DNA from 4 places in the Shewanella sp. 10N.286.52.B9 genome. Region 2 is predicted to be linked to each of the others. Evidence: predicted binding sites of a transcription regulator. Region 2 holds the regulator's gene; each other region holds the start of a gene.
The links. Region 2 encodes sigma-54, which starts transcription at its own class of promoters, with help from an activator protein. Its sites were predicted from a motif close to GTTGGCACGNNNNTNGNNT; they were not measured.
Positions count from the first base shown of each region.

Region 1: BCU91_RS02060 (flagellar assembly protein T N-terminal domain-containing protein) is a predicted target of sigma-54. The motif match lies at 1,480-1,498, and genes of this name have one in related genera.
Region 3: BCU91_RS08065 (CmpA/NrtA family ABC transporter substrate-binding protein) is a predicted target of sigma-54. The motif match lies at 712-730, and genes of this name have one in related genera.
Region 4: BCU91_RS05385 (P-II family nitrogen regulator) is a predicted target of sigma-54. The motif match lies at 1,590-1,608, and genes of this name have one in related genera.

Region 1 covers NZ_MCTY01000022.1:7,822-11,246, forward strand. The annotation lists tRNA gene BCU91_RS02055 (tRNA-Arg) at 67-142, opposite strand; gene BCU91_RS02060 (flagellar assembly protein T N-terminal domain-containing protein) at 199-1,389, opposite strand; gene BCU91_RS02065 (FlgO family outer membrane protein) at 1,662-2,366, shown strand; gene BCU91_RS02070 (LPP20 family lipoprotein) at 2,363-2,818, shown strand; gene BCU91_RS02075 (flagellar protein FlgN) at 2,950-3,375, opposite strand.
Region 2 covers NZ_MCTY01000190.1:53,990-57,414, reverse strand. The annotation lists gene rapZ (RNase adapter RapZ) at 1-91, opposite strand, end outside; gene ptsN (PTS IIA-like nitrogen regulatory protein PtsN) at 88-531, opposite strand; gene hpf (ribosome hibernation promoting factor) at 534-821, opposite strand; gene BCU91_RS14340 (RNA polymerase factor sigma-54) at 845-2,329, opposite strand; gene lptB (LPS export ABC transporter ATP-binding protein) at 2,464-3,195, opposite strand; gene lptA (lipopolysaccharide transport periplasmic protein LptA) at 3,195-3,425, opposite strand, start outside.
Region 3 covers NZ_MCTY01000136.1:31,557-34,981, reverse strand. The annotation lists gene BCU91_RS08070 (sodium ion-translocating decarboxylase subunit beta) at 1-290, shown strand, start outside; gene BCU91_RS08065 (CmpA/NrtA family ABC transporter substrate-binding protein) at 974-2,290, shown strand; gene BCU91_RS08060 (ABC transporter permease) at 2,461-3,369, shown strand; gene BCU91_RS08055 (ABC transporter ATP-binding protein) at 3,408-3,425, shown strand, end outside.
Region 4 covers NZ_MCTY01000071.1:2,014-5,438, forward strand. The annotation lists gene BCU91_RS05380 (ammonium transporter) at 1-1,194, opposite strand, end outside; gene BCU91_RS05385 (P-II family nitrogen regulator) at 1,205-1,543, opposite strand; gene BCU91_RS05390 (polymer-forming cytoskeletal protein) at 1,907-3,247, opposite strand.

The sequences.
Region 1 (3,425 bases), on a different contig from region 2:
CAGGGGTGACACAGGATTGCGTGTAAGAAGATAAGGTGTTGATTAATATAATAAAATGGGCATAATTGGTCTCCCCACAAGGACTCGAACCCTGATCGATCGCTTAGGAGGCGACTGCTCTATCCTGTTGAGCTATAGGGAGACTAAGCGCAATTATACAAGTTTTAATCTTGATTAAAAGGCTTTAAATTTAGTTGCTTAAATCTTAATCACGATATCTTGTATTTGAATATTCCCTGTTGCGTCTATGCCTTGTAATACTGCGGTGGCACTTTCTTCTGATACTTGATCAATAGTGACTGTTGCGCGGTTTGGTGTGGCAACGGCGCGCATTAAATTCACTCTGTCTGGGATATTTTGTTGCAATACAATTTGAAAGCTATCACCGGCTCTCACATGGTGCTTACGGCCTAAGTTAATAATTATTCTATTGCCTTGTTTAGCCACAATTTGTCCCAGCAGTGGGCGACAATTTAGCAAATTATCAATGTCAGCAGTGCTTTGCTGCATAAGCTGGTTAACCGTTTGGCCATAGCTTGAGCGCCAAAAACGTTTAGTGGTGGGTGATACGGTTTCGTCACGTTCAAACTCCCACTGCGCCTGTGCTGAGTAATCTTTACTCCAGACTTTTTCACCGCTAATAGCGTGATACAAAGTTAACTTAAAGCTGATTTGTCTTTGTGGATAGCCGTGAAATAAGCCAAACATTAATCCTGAGGTGGGCTCGGTTGACATATCGAGGATTTCTGGTTGTAAGATATATTGGCTATCGGTGATTTCGCCTAACCAACTTGGGATGCGATTACCTTTAAAATTGATTAACTCATTGCTGTGATCTAGTGCTTCATCGGCGTGAATGCGGGCAAAGCTATTATGGGAGTGACTATTTAGTAGCACGCCATACTGTTGTGATAGTGCTTGAGTAAAGTTTAATAACTGACCATAACGTAATTGAGCGCGATCTTGAATACTGGCCTGAGGCACCATTATTGCCGCTCTTAATTGCTGACCTCGGCATTGCTGAGCTGAGTCGTCTTGAAGATCTAATCTTAGTAATACAGTAATGTCAGTGCTGGTGAGCATTTCAGATACCAGTTCAATATTATTGTCTTGTCCTATATGACTAAACTGAAATGCATCTTGGCTTAACTGCCCCTGACCCGAGATGTATTGACTATTAACGTTAACACCAACCCCAGCTTGCATGCTGGCATAGCTTAGCGCTTGGCTGATCGCCACTTCACGCGCCTTATCTACATTGCCATTAATGATATTCGCATGGCCTGTTACTTCAATAATTTCAGCTTTTAACGGCAGACTCAAGATACTGACAAACAGCAATATGGCTGCGGAGTAGAGTCGCTGGGTTGTTTTACTGCATATTTTCATATTAATCACTTGCTTAAAGATAACGATGAACGACTAATACAGTGCCAAGTTTATGGCGTTAAAGTACTAGGAGCGATTGTTTGAGAATAAATGCAAAGAATGTGCCTGTTATTGGTTTTCAATATATAAGTCGTTAAGCCAATGCTGAAAGGGATTAATTATCTAAAGTTTTTATCCTGATTGCCGATAGTGTTTTTAGAATTCATTTTTAACCTTTAGGCCTCAAACGCCTTAGCCCATAGCAATGCTTGAGTTAAATACAGGAATGCAATATGCGCCGAATTGGTTTACTTCCAATCATGATGTTGATGACAGCTTGTGCTGGCTCACAACCGACAGAGTATGATGATTTATCTTATGTCAATGAAGGCTATGAGATGAATTTTTGGTATGAGTCTGAGCCCAAAACGGATCATGTTATTCACTACGATATTCAGCAGTCAGGCATAGCGCCCAAAGCTGGGGTTAACCGCTTGGCGGAAAAAATTGTCAATGAATTAGTGCTACAAAACGACAGCTTACGAGCTGATCAACCACTGCTGATCACCACACCTGTCATGCTTGATGATTACGGACAAACTAATTTGCTGGGGCAGCAATTGCAGCAAGGCATGTTGACTGCATTTCATGCCAATGAATTTAATCTTGTTGATATGAATGTGGCTAGTTCACTTCGCGCCACTGCGGAGGGTGAGTTTATTTTAAGCCGCGACTGGAAGCAGCTTGCCACAGATTTAGCGGTATCCCATGTGGTCGTAGCCACCATGGGCACTACCTCAGAGGGCGTGGTGGTCAATGCCAGAATTGTCAATACTAGCAATAATCGAGTAGTGTCAGCGGTACAAACCTTTGTTAAAACCCACAGCCTGCCAGGCTATTTAACACCTGCCAATAAGGTGATTTCAAAAGACGGCATCTTGTATCGAAACGAGCATGCAGGTATGGCAAGCGTGACTATTTTAGGAGATAACCAATGAAGGCAATACTGTTTGCAGCCCTGACAGCAGCCCTCACCTTGTCCGGGTGTGCGGTAAACGACAAGTATGTGCAATGGGAAACCGAGGCGCCTAAACAATTTCCTAAACTAACCGCTATTGGTTATGCGCCGTTAGCAACGCAACCGGCAACAGAGCAATCTCACAAGGTGTTAATGGCGATGCAAGCGTCTAAAATTGCCGCTTATCGGGAACTGGCTGAGCAAGTGTATGGCCAGCAGATTGATGCCAGTAGCCAGGTCGATGATTGGTTGCTGAATAAGCAAACCGTTACCGCCAGTGTCTCGGGCATGATTAAAGGCGCGAAAGTGGTCAAAAGCTATCCGGCTGGTGATATGTATGTGACTGAGTTAGAACTGGATTTTTCACAGGTATGGAGCCTATATCAGCAGCAAAATAGGCCTAGAACGATTAAGCATGTGACTTACTTTTAGTTAAATTTAATTATTTAAATCCAGTCATTTAAATTAACTTAACTGAAGTACAAAAAAACCGCTCTTTGAGCGGTTTTTTGGTTTTTAAAACACAATCTAGCAACTCGCAGGGCAGTTAATTACCGCCTCGATTATGCTTTAAGGTTTTGCCCTAAAGAGGAAATCGTTGAAGTTCGGCCTTTGTCATTATAGGTCAGGCTTGATGCATTACGGCTCATTTGCAGCGCTTGAGAGAAGCGATTAAGGCTGGCTATATTAAGCTCAATTAAGCTGGCATTTTGACTATTGATGGCCTTGCACTCGTCTAGAATCGCTTTGGCTTCTTCGACTTTAACAATGAGTTCTGGCTCAGCGTTTAATAATGCTTTTTCTGGGTGAGAGGCTAACTTTTCATCATTAAGTTTGAGGTTGTTTAGGCAGTCAACCTTGTATTTTGCCAGTGACAGTAGTTTATCTGCGTCACGTTCAGTAAGGGCTAATTTTTCTTCAGATACAAGTAATTTCAGCGACGACAAGGTGTCGTGCTGAAAAGATAACAGCTGTAGTAATTCAGTCATAAGTTACTCTTTATTAAAACCCACATTACCCGTTAAGTAATGTGTGGCCG
Region 2 (3,425 bases):
TATCAACACAGTAATAACCTAAATCTTCAAGCACTCTCAGTGCGACTGATTTTCCTGAACCTGAACGTCCCGATACGATGACAAGTTTCATGCAGTAATAACCTGATAAAGTTCTGTAGCGTCATGACTCTTTCGAAGTCGTTTAAGTATCAATTTATCACTGAGTTTCTCTGCCATGCTAGATAATGTGCTTAGGTGTTGCTGGCACTGATCTGCAGGTACAAGAAGCGCAAATAAAATATCTACAGGTTGCTTGTCTATGGCATCAAAGGCGATTGGCTCTTCGCATTTGATTAAAATAGCAATGGGTTCTTCGATATTATCTAAGCGCCCATGTGGAATTGCTATGCCATTTCCTATACCTGTACTGCCCATTTTTTCACGCGCTATTAGACTTTCAAAAATAGCCTGTGAAGAAAGGGTTGGGTACTGGGCAGCCATTAAATTGCTGATTAATTCCAGTACCTTTTTCTTACTGCCCGGAGTGGCACAGGTAGTGCACGCCGGCTGCAGGATGGTACGAAGTTCCATCGTTAATGCTTAGTGAGTTTCTCTTTATGTTTAATTACCTGACGGTCTAGCTTATCTATCAGGGCGTCTATTGCCACATACATATCAGCGTTACGCGATACAGCAAACACTTCACCGCCTTTTAGGTGCAGTTTGGCTTCGGCAATCTGTTGTAGCTTTTGAACATCGAGCACAACGTGAACATTATTGATCTGTTCGAAGTGTCGTTCAAGCTTTGAAAATTTTGTTTGCACGTATTCCCGTAAAGATTGAGTTATTTCAATATGGTTTCCAGTCAGGTTAATTTGCATAGGTCATCCTCCAATAACAAAAGTTATAAGCTTTTGCGTTGGTTTGAGGGAGGGATGAGCATTGCCTCTCGATATTTGGCTATCGTACGTCGAGCAACGTTAATCCCTTGTTCAGCCAATAGTGTCGCCATTTTACTATCACTAAGAGGCTTTTTCGGGTTTTCTGCAGCTACGAGCTTTTTAATAAATGCGCGAATTGCTGTAGAAGAGCATTCTCCACCATCATCGGTACTTACATGGCTTGAGAAAAAATATTTTAGTTCAAAAAGTCCACGGGGGGTATGCATGTATTTTTGGGTCGTGACCCGTGAAATGGTCGACTCGTGCATTTCAACCGCTTCAGCAATATCATTGAGCACCATCGGCTTCATGGCTTCTTCACCGAACTCAAAGAAACCTTGCTGAAATTGTACGATACAGTTAGCCACTTTTAGTAAGGTTTCATTACGGCTATCGATGCTTTTGATAAACCATTTAGCTTCTTGTAAATGACCACGAATAAATTGGCTGTCAGCTTGGCTTGAACCGCCTTTGGCCATAGCTGCATATTGCTGATTAACGCCAATTTTAGGCATGTTATCGGGATTTAGCTCGACCACCCAGCGACCATTCTTTTTAAGTACAGTAACATCAGGAATGACGTACTCATCTTTAATGGGGGTAATTTGCAAGCCTGGACGTGGATTGAGCGTTTGAATAAATTCAATGGCTTCACGTAAATCATCTTCTTTAAGCTTGGTTTTACGCATCAGTAACCTAAAGTCACGACCGGCGATTAAATCAAGATGATCTTTAATCAGTAACTTAACATTATCTATGCAAGGAATTTCATTAGGGTATTGGCCTAATTGAATTAATAGACACTCACTTAAATCTCGCGCTGCAATGCCGACGGGATCGAAGTGTTGTACCCGTTTAAGTACAGCTTCAACTTCATCGAGTTCGATATCGTCAGTGCCTAAGGATTGCAAAATGTCTTCAACGCTCTGGGTGAGGTAACCGCGCTCATCAATGGCATCAATAATGGCGGTTGCAATCACTAAGTCATTTTCAGAAAAGGGAGTGAGGTTTTTTTGCCATTCAAGATGCTCATACAAGCCTTCACTGGTTTCGCCTTGAAACGGCATATCATTACCGCTCGATACTGCGCCAGAGCCAGAAGTAGGCGAGGCGGTATACACCTCATCCCATGTGGTATCCATAGGGAGTTCTTCAGGCATAGAATCTTTAGTGAGCGATTCAGTGGTATCAACCGTTGAGGTGTCTTTTTCTATGGTGACTTGGCTATTATCACTAAAATCGGTGTCAGTTTGCAGGGCGTTTTCTTTTACGGGCTCTTTGGCTTTAGTGAATTCGTCTTCAAGCTCTAATAGCGGGTTTGAATCAAGTGCTTGTTGAATTTCTTGCTGTAGCTCCAATGAGGAAAGTTGCAATAAGCGAATCGCTTGTTGCAACTGTGGGGTCATGGTTAAGTGTTGACCCATTTTGAGTTGGAGTGAGGCTTTCATGTACCGCTTGTCCCTAATTGAATTACATCATCGCGACGAACAGTGTGGGCGCTAGTTTATGATCCTAGAAAAATAGACTAGATTAAGGTTTGTTGTTGGCCGCGAATGCCATACTAAAAACTGAATAGTGCTAACTATAGCTTGAATTGTTCACCTAAGTATACCGACCTAACTTGCTGATTGACTAAGATCTCAGCAGGTGTTCCTTCAGCAATCAAGTTTCCGTGACTCACAATATATGCTCGCTCACACACATCAAGTGTTTCACGGACATTATGGTCGGTAATTAGCACCCCTAAACCACGGCTTTTAAGTTGTTGAATAATTTTCTTGATGTCGATTACTGAGATAGGATCTACCCCTGCAAAAGGTTCATCTAATAAAATAAACTTAGGATTTGCCGCTAATGCGCGTGCAATTTCAACTCGGCGACGCTCGCCTCCCGATAACGCCATACCTTGGCTATCACGGATATGAGTTATGTTAAATTCTTCTAATAAATGTTCCAGTTCTTCAATGCGCTGCTCATTTGATAAGCTTTTGCGAGTTTGAAGCACTGCCATTATATTATCGTGTACTGTGAGCTTACGAAAAATACTGGCTTCTTGAGGTAAGTAGCCAATGCCTTTTCGGGCGCGCAAATGCATTGGATCTGCGGTTAAATCATCTTCATCGATCAGAATGCGGCCCTTATCACTTTTGACTAGGCCTACGACCATATAAAAGGTGGTGGTTTTACCCGCACCATTAGGGCCAAGTAAGCCAACAATTTGGCCGGTTTTTACCGTCAGGCTGACATCTTTTACTACCTGGCGACTTTTATAACTCTTAGCGAGATTTTCAGCGGTTAACGTAATTTGGGTCATTAGTCATTTTGCTCAGCTGCTGGGGCTGACAATGTCGCCTGCGCCTCAGCGTTAAGTGATTCAGTTACTTCGGGTGTTTCAGTTGAGTTCACAGCCTCTACAGCAGATAAATTGTTGTTTTCAATTATAGCTGGTGGCGTGTCATCACCGGGTTTAGCGCTGTCTGGTAAATGTGGTTGCTCATCTTTTTTCTTTTCAGAATCAATCAAGTCTGGGTGACTTTCTGGTTG
Region 3 (3,425 bases), on a different contig from region 2:
GCATTGAAACCTTGGGTATTCTTATTTTAGGTGCCGTGGCATTTAGTATTGGTACTGCTTCAGGGGTATTAATGGCGAAGTTCATGTCTAAGCTATCTGGTGGCAAAGTTAACCCATTGATTGGCGCAGCAGGAGTTTCTGCAGTGCCGATGGCGGCGCGCGTTGTTAACAAGGTAGGTCTTGAAGCTAATAACCAAAACTTCTTGCTGATGCATGCTATGGGGCCAAACGTGGCTGGTGTATTAGGTAGTGCTGTTGCTGCAGGTGTACTACTTGCGGTATTAGGCTAACCAGAGTTGTTTCAACAAGAGTAACCATCAGCTAATGCGTCTCAATTAGCTTAAGTTAGTGATTCAGATTAGTTACTCGCATTAGTTGCTAAATAAAAGCCACTTAATCACCAGATTAAGTGGCTTTTTTATATCGGTAGCTCAATTTCATTTGCTTATCTATCGGTTTAGTTATCGACACAGCCATGACTTAATCATTTACTCTGCGACTAACACAATCACAATCACAATCACAATCACAATCACATACGCAATCACCTACACAGTCAGCAACTAAACCCCAAGTTCCGGTGCTAGTCTAAAGTTAAATGCTGCCCAAAAAAGTGCAACAGTATTTTATCTTGCACCGTTATGGACGCTTAGGGGCAATAGGTTTTTCAGTTGCAAACACATTTAATCATTTATAACAGAGGTTTACATTTATGGCATGGTTACTGAATGGACTATGACAACAATACTCGTCATTGAGACTATTTATTGGTTTAATCTGCAGTTTGTTGAATATTTATGCAGAGCGACAAGATGGAACACATTAACGATAAAGCAAAGGCGCTTTAATTATTCCTTAGGGATAATTAAAGCGCCTTTTTTGTTTTAAGTCATTTTAAACTTAAAAGGGATAAACGATGAACTGGAAAACGTCTTTTAAACAGCTTGCGGTCGCGCTAAGTATTGGTGCAGCGATGCAAGTTAATGTTGCCACTGCAGAAGTAGGCTTTCCTGAAAAAGAAGAGCTGACATTTGGTTTTATTAAACTGACCGATATGGCGCCTATCGCTATCGCTTATGAAAATGGTTATTTCGAAGAAGAAGGCTTATACGTCACCATCGAAGCTCAAGCTAACTGGAAAGTGTTACTGGACGGCGTGATTGATGGCCGCTTAGATGGGGCGCATATGCTAGCAGGTCAGCCTATTGCAGCCACGATTGGTTATGGTACCAAAGCCCATATCATTACGCCTTTTTCAATGGATTTAAATGGTAATGCTATTACTGTATCCAATGATATTTGGGCGCAAATGAAGCCTAACATCGCTAAAAATGCTGATGGTAAACCGGTTCATCCCATTAAAGCAGACTCGCTCAAACCTGTGGTAGATAAATATAACGAGCAAGGTAAGCCCTTTAAAATGGGCATGGTATTTCCAGTCTCTACCCACAACTATGAACTACGTTATTGGTTAGCCGCTGGTGGTATTCACCCCGGTTTTTATGCGCCTCACAAAGGTGATACTTCAGGGCAACTTGACGCTGAAGCTTACTTATCTGTTACGCCGCCACCACAAATGCCATCAACCCTTGAAGCTGGCACTATCTATGGCTACTGCGTTGGTGAGCCTTGGAACCAACAAGCGGTATTTAAAGGCATCGGGGTGCCAGTGGTTACCGATTATGAAATTTGGAAAGATAACCCTGAAAAAGTATTTGGTATTACTGCAGAATTTGCTGAAAAGTATCCAAACACCACTATTCGCTTAACTAGAGCATTAATTAAAGCGGCTAAATGGTTAGACGAAAACAACAATGCTAACCGCCCAGCAGCTGTGAAAATCTTATCTCAATCTAACTATGTTGGCGCTGATTACGATGTGATTGCCAATAGCATGACGGGCACCTTTGAATATGAGAAAGGTGATAAGCGCGCGGTGCCTGATTTCAACGTGTTCTTTCGTTATAACGCAACCTACCCATATTACTCAGATGCGATTTGGTACTTAACCCAAATGCGTCGTTGGGGACAGATTTCAGATGATAAGCCTGATACTTGGTACAAAGAGATAGCTGCCAAGGTTTACCGTCCAGATATCTATGCCAAAGCGGCGCAATCGTTAATTGATGATAAAAGTATTGATGCCAAACACTTCCCTGACTTTGCTACTGAAACGGGCTTTAAAAAGCCGCAGCAACATTTTATTGATGACATTGTGTATGACGGTAGTGCACCGAATGCCTATATCAACAAGTTCAGTATCGGATTAAAACAAGGCGACAAACTGTAAGCCTGAGCTTAAGTACTTTATCTCGAGTTTTATGTCGAGTTTGATTCAGATTTTATGCAAGTAAGAGCTATCGAAGTGAGGATAGACCTATGACAACCATTGCAAGATTAGCGCAGAGACTCCCTATGGATAAGTCGGCTGTAACTTCGTTGTTAGCCAAATCAGCGGCAATGAGCAAAGCATTATTATTACCGCTCATCGGTATTACCGTGTTTTTGGTTATTTGGTCAATTACAGCCAATAATATTAATACATCCCTAGGTAAGTTTCCTGGTCCTGTGGCTGTTATAGGTCAGTTCGATGGGCTTTACCAAGAGCATAATGCCGAGCGAGAAAAGGCGGTGGCTTTTTATGAGCGCCAACAAGTTCGCAATAATGCAAGGCTGGCTGCCGATCCCAGTTATCAAGCGAAAACCAGAACGTATACCGGTAAGGAAACCTTCTTCGATCAGATAGTGACCTCACTTATCACGGTTATGTCTGGGTTTATACTAGCCGCCATTATTGCTATCCCCATGGGGATCTGGATGGGGTTAAGTAAAACCGTTAATGCAGCGGTTAATCCGATAGTGCAAATATTCAAACCTGTGTCACCACTGGCATGGTTGCCGTTGGTGACCATGGTGGTGAGCGCGTTATATGTGTCACCAGATCCTATGTTCTCTAAATCATTTATCAACTCCATGTTAACCGTCACCCTCTGTAGTCTGTGGCCGATGGTCATCAATACCTCAATAGGGGTGGCATCCATTGATTCTGACTTACTCAATGTCAGCCGGGTGCTGCGCTTATCACCGTTAACCCACGTACAAAAAATCGTGCTACCAGCATCAATACCACTGATTTTTACTGGCATGCGTTTATCCCTAGGAGTGGCATGGATGGTGTTAATTGCCGCAGAAATGTTGGCGCAAAACCCTGGGCTTGGAAAGTTTGTTTGGGATGAGTTCCAAAACGGCAGTTCAGAATCTCTGTCACGAATAATGGCGGCAGTGATTGTGATTGGCTTTATTGGCTTTTTGTTAGACCGTGGCGTACTGGCACTACAGCGTTGGTTCTCTTGGGATAAAAGTCACTAACTGGTTGAAGAGTTCGTTGAGGAATAAGGATAAATCTTATGAGTGTATTTTTAGAT
Region 4 (3,425 bases), on a different contig from region 2:
TGCATCCATACCGTTGTACTCTTCTTCTTCAGTAACACGGATACCCACTGTCGCTTTAAGGATAAACCATACTACGAATGAAGCTGAGAATACCCAAGCAAAGATAACTGCTGCGCCATATAACTGAGCACCAAAGTTTGCATCAGCATTTGATAATGGTACTAGCATTAGACCTAGGAAACCGGCAACACCATGTACAGAGATTGCACCTACTGGGTCATCAATTTTAATGCGGTCAAAGGCAACAATTGAGAAGATAACCACACCACCAGCGACGATACCAATGACACCTGACATTAATAGTGAAGGTGATAATGGGTCTGCTGTAATAGCCACTAAGCCCGCTAATGCACCATTTAAAATCATGGTTAGGTCAGCCTTACCCCAGACAACTTTACAAACTAATAATGCTGAAACTGCACCGAAAGCGGCTGCTGAGTTAGTGTTTACAAAAATCTTAGCCACTGCTGAAGCATTTTCTGCGTCTGAGACTAATAATTGTGAACCACCGTTAAAGCCAAACCAACCCATCCATAAGATAAACATACCTAATGTCGCCATTGGTAAGTTTGAACCTGGGATAGGATGAACTTCACCATTTGGGCCATACTTACCTTTACGAGCACCCAGTAATAGTACTCCTGAGATAGCTGCTGCTGCACCGGCCATATGTACAATACCACTACCAGCGAAGTCAACGAAACCAGCAGCAGAAAGGAAGCCACCGCCCCAAGTCCAGTAACCTTCAATTGGGTAGATAACCGCGGTTAATACCACTGCAAAGATTAAGAAAGACCAAAGCTTCATTCGCTCTGCAACTGCACCAGACACAATTGACATTGCCGTTGCAACAAATACAACTTGGAAGAAGAAGTCAGACTCCAGCGCATGATCTGCATCAGCGGCTTGTGAGCCAATTAATGAACCAAATGATGGTAACCAGCCACCTTCAGTGTTATCGACATACATGATGTTGTAACCCACTAACAGGAACATCACACAGGCGATTGAATATAAACATACATTTTTAGTTAAAATTTCTGTGGTATTTTTTGAACGAACTAAGCCCGCCTCAAGCATTGCAAAACCTGCTGCCATCCACATGACAAACGCACCTGATATTAGAAAATAAAACGTATCTAATGCGAAACGTAATTCGGTGACGGTTGTGCCTAACGTTGCTAACTCTTCCATTACATTCCCCTTATAGTGCTTCGTTATCTAGCTCACCCGTACGGATACGGATAGCTTGCTCAAGATCAGTAACAAAAATTTTGCCATCGCCAATCTTGCCGGTATGAGCCGCTGTCGTAATGGCTTCAATTAACATATCTAAGTTTTCTGCTTTAGTAGCAATTTCCAACTTCACTTTAGGAAGAAAGTCGACTTGGTATTCTGCGCCACGATATAGCTCAGTGTGACCTTTTTGACGACCGAAACCTTTTACTTCGGTAACAGTCATTCCTTCAATGCCCATGCTTGCAATAGCTTCACGGACATCATCCAATTTAAATGGCTTGATGATAGCGCTGACGAGTTTCATCTCGACCTCCAAAAGTGTGATTGTTATAAATTTGTTTACAAATACAATTCAATCATCAGGCCAACCATGTAAAGCCATGATTCGTATAGCATTTTAAAATATAAGTTAAATAAAAAAGTCTTTTAATGCACTAATAAGGTGCAACTTTAATTTGGCGCGCACAACATTAGAGCGAAGCGTTTATAACTATTTGAATACTTGATAATAAGAATTACGCAGTTAAAAAAGTGTCAAAATGAACAAAGAAAAGCTGTGCGGAAGGGGGGGGATGTTACTGATATAAAAATAAACACATTAAAGAAAGCATAAATAAAAAGACCTTCTAATGAAGGCCTTTTTATTTGCAGATTAGCTTTTAAAAATTTATAAGCTGCCAACCGTGTCAGTTGCTTCTGCTGAACTTGCAACCTCATCAGTCGTCTCTTCAGCGAGTAGATCTGCCATTAAGCTATCAACTTGAGGCTGACTGACCACTTCATCTTCAACTGCTACAACAGCCTCATTCACACTGACAAGCAAGTCTTCAGTTTCATCAGCTAAAGCAGTTTCTGTCACTTCAAGTTCTGCTTCTGTTTCAGCTGATGCAGTTGCTTGCATTTCAATTGCCGAGTCAGGCGCATCATTTGCAGTAGTCACAATTTCAGACTCGTCAATATCAGTGGTAAGCGCAACACTAACTGAAGGCTCAAGTACTTCATCTGCCTTAGCAAGTTCAATTTGGTTTTCTGCTGGCTGTATTTGCTGTGGTTCAATATCAATAACCGTCGTTGCCGGTTTCACCACTGAAGCTGTAACAGGCTTTGATTCAATCAATTGAGTCAATTCATCTTTTTTATAAACCGCGCCAGCAATTGCAGCAACAGCGATAGCCGCGACAAATAGCTTAGCACCTGAACCTGATGATTTCTCTTGAGCCTTTCTCGCCGCTTCTGCTGCAGCAAGTTGAGCTTGAGGATTCGGTTGCGGCTTAATCTCAAGTTTTGACTTAGGCTTAGGTTCTGCAACTGGCTTCGGGTTATTATGAGCATCTGTATTTACTTGAGGCTCTACTCGAGAATTTGCAGTTGCAGCGCTACTACCACTGGTCTGTGAATTAATTTCTGCAAGAGTCTGTGGTTTAATCTGAGTTGTGGCAGGTGCAGGTTCAGCCTTAACATCGACTTTCTTAGGTTCGGCTTTATTAACATCTGTTTTCACCTGAACCGCTACGGTAGTTTTTACTACAGGCTCTGGCTTAAGATTGTTAAAATGTCCCTTATTTGCAGCTTGAGCTATCGGCGCCTCTGCAACAGGCGCTTCAGTCTTTGGGAAAGCATAGGCTTCTGTGACTTGTGCTTCTGGCTTATCTTCAACAGTTGCTTGGGGCAATACGCCTTCTTCAGGGCCCTTGGTTCTGGCACCTAAAAATTGACCACCATCATAAATTTCCATTTTATGGCTAGATACATCACCTTCAACTACACCAGAGCTTACAATCACTAAACTGTTGCAATGTAATTTACCTTTAAATTCACCACAAACTCTTAATTCTTGACAAAAAAGCTCACCGTCAATTTCGCCACCAACTTCAATTTTAACTTGGTCTGTTGAACGAATAACACCTTTAACTTTACCGGCAACCAAAGCAGGTCCCTGTACAGTCATATCTCCATCCAATGAAGTATCAGGGCCAATAAAAGTAACCCCATTTCCTTTGTTATTCATACCAATCAGTTTCCTTTATTATTAATTTTGACATATACTAAACCAACTTTATTAAAACAACAAATAACATTTCTTTTACATAAGTTGCAGGTCAATTCCGAGCTTTTCGCTTTAAAAGTAAAACTTAATAGTTTAATGTATCGGCTATTAGTAAAAGAGCCTGTCTTTAATATATAAA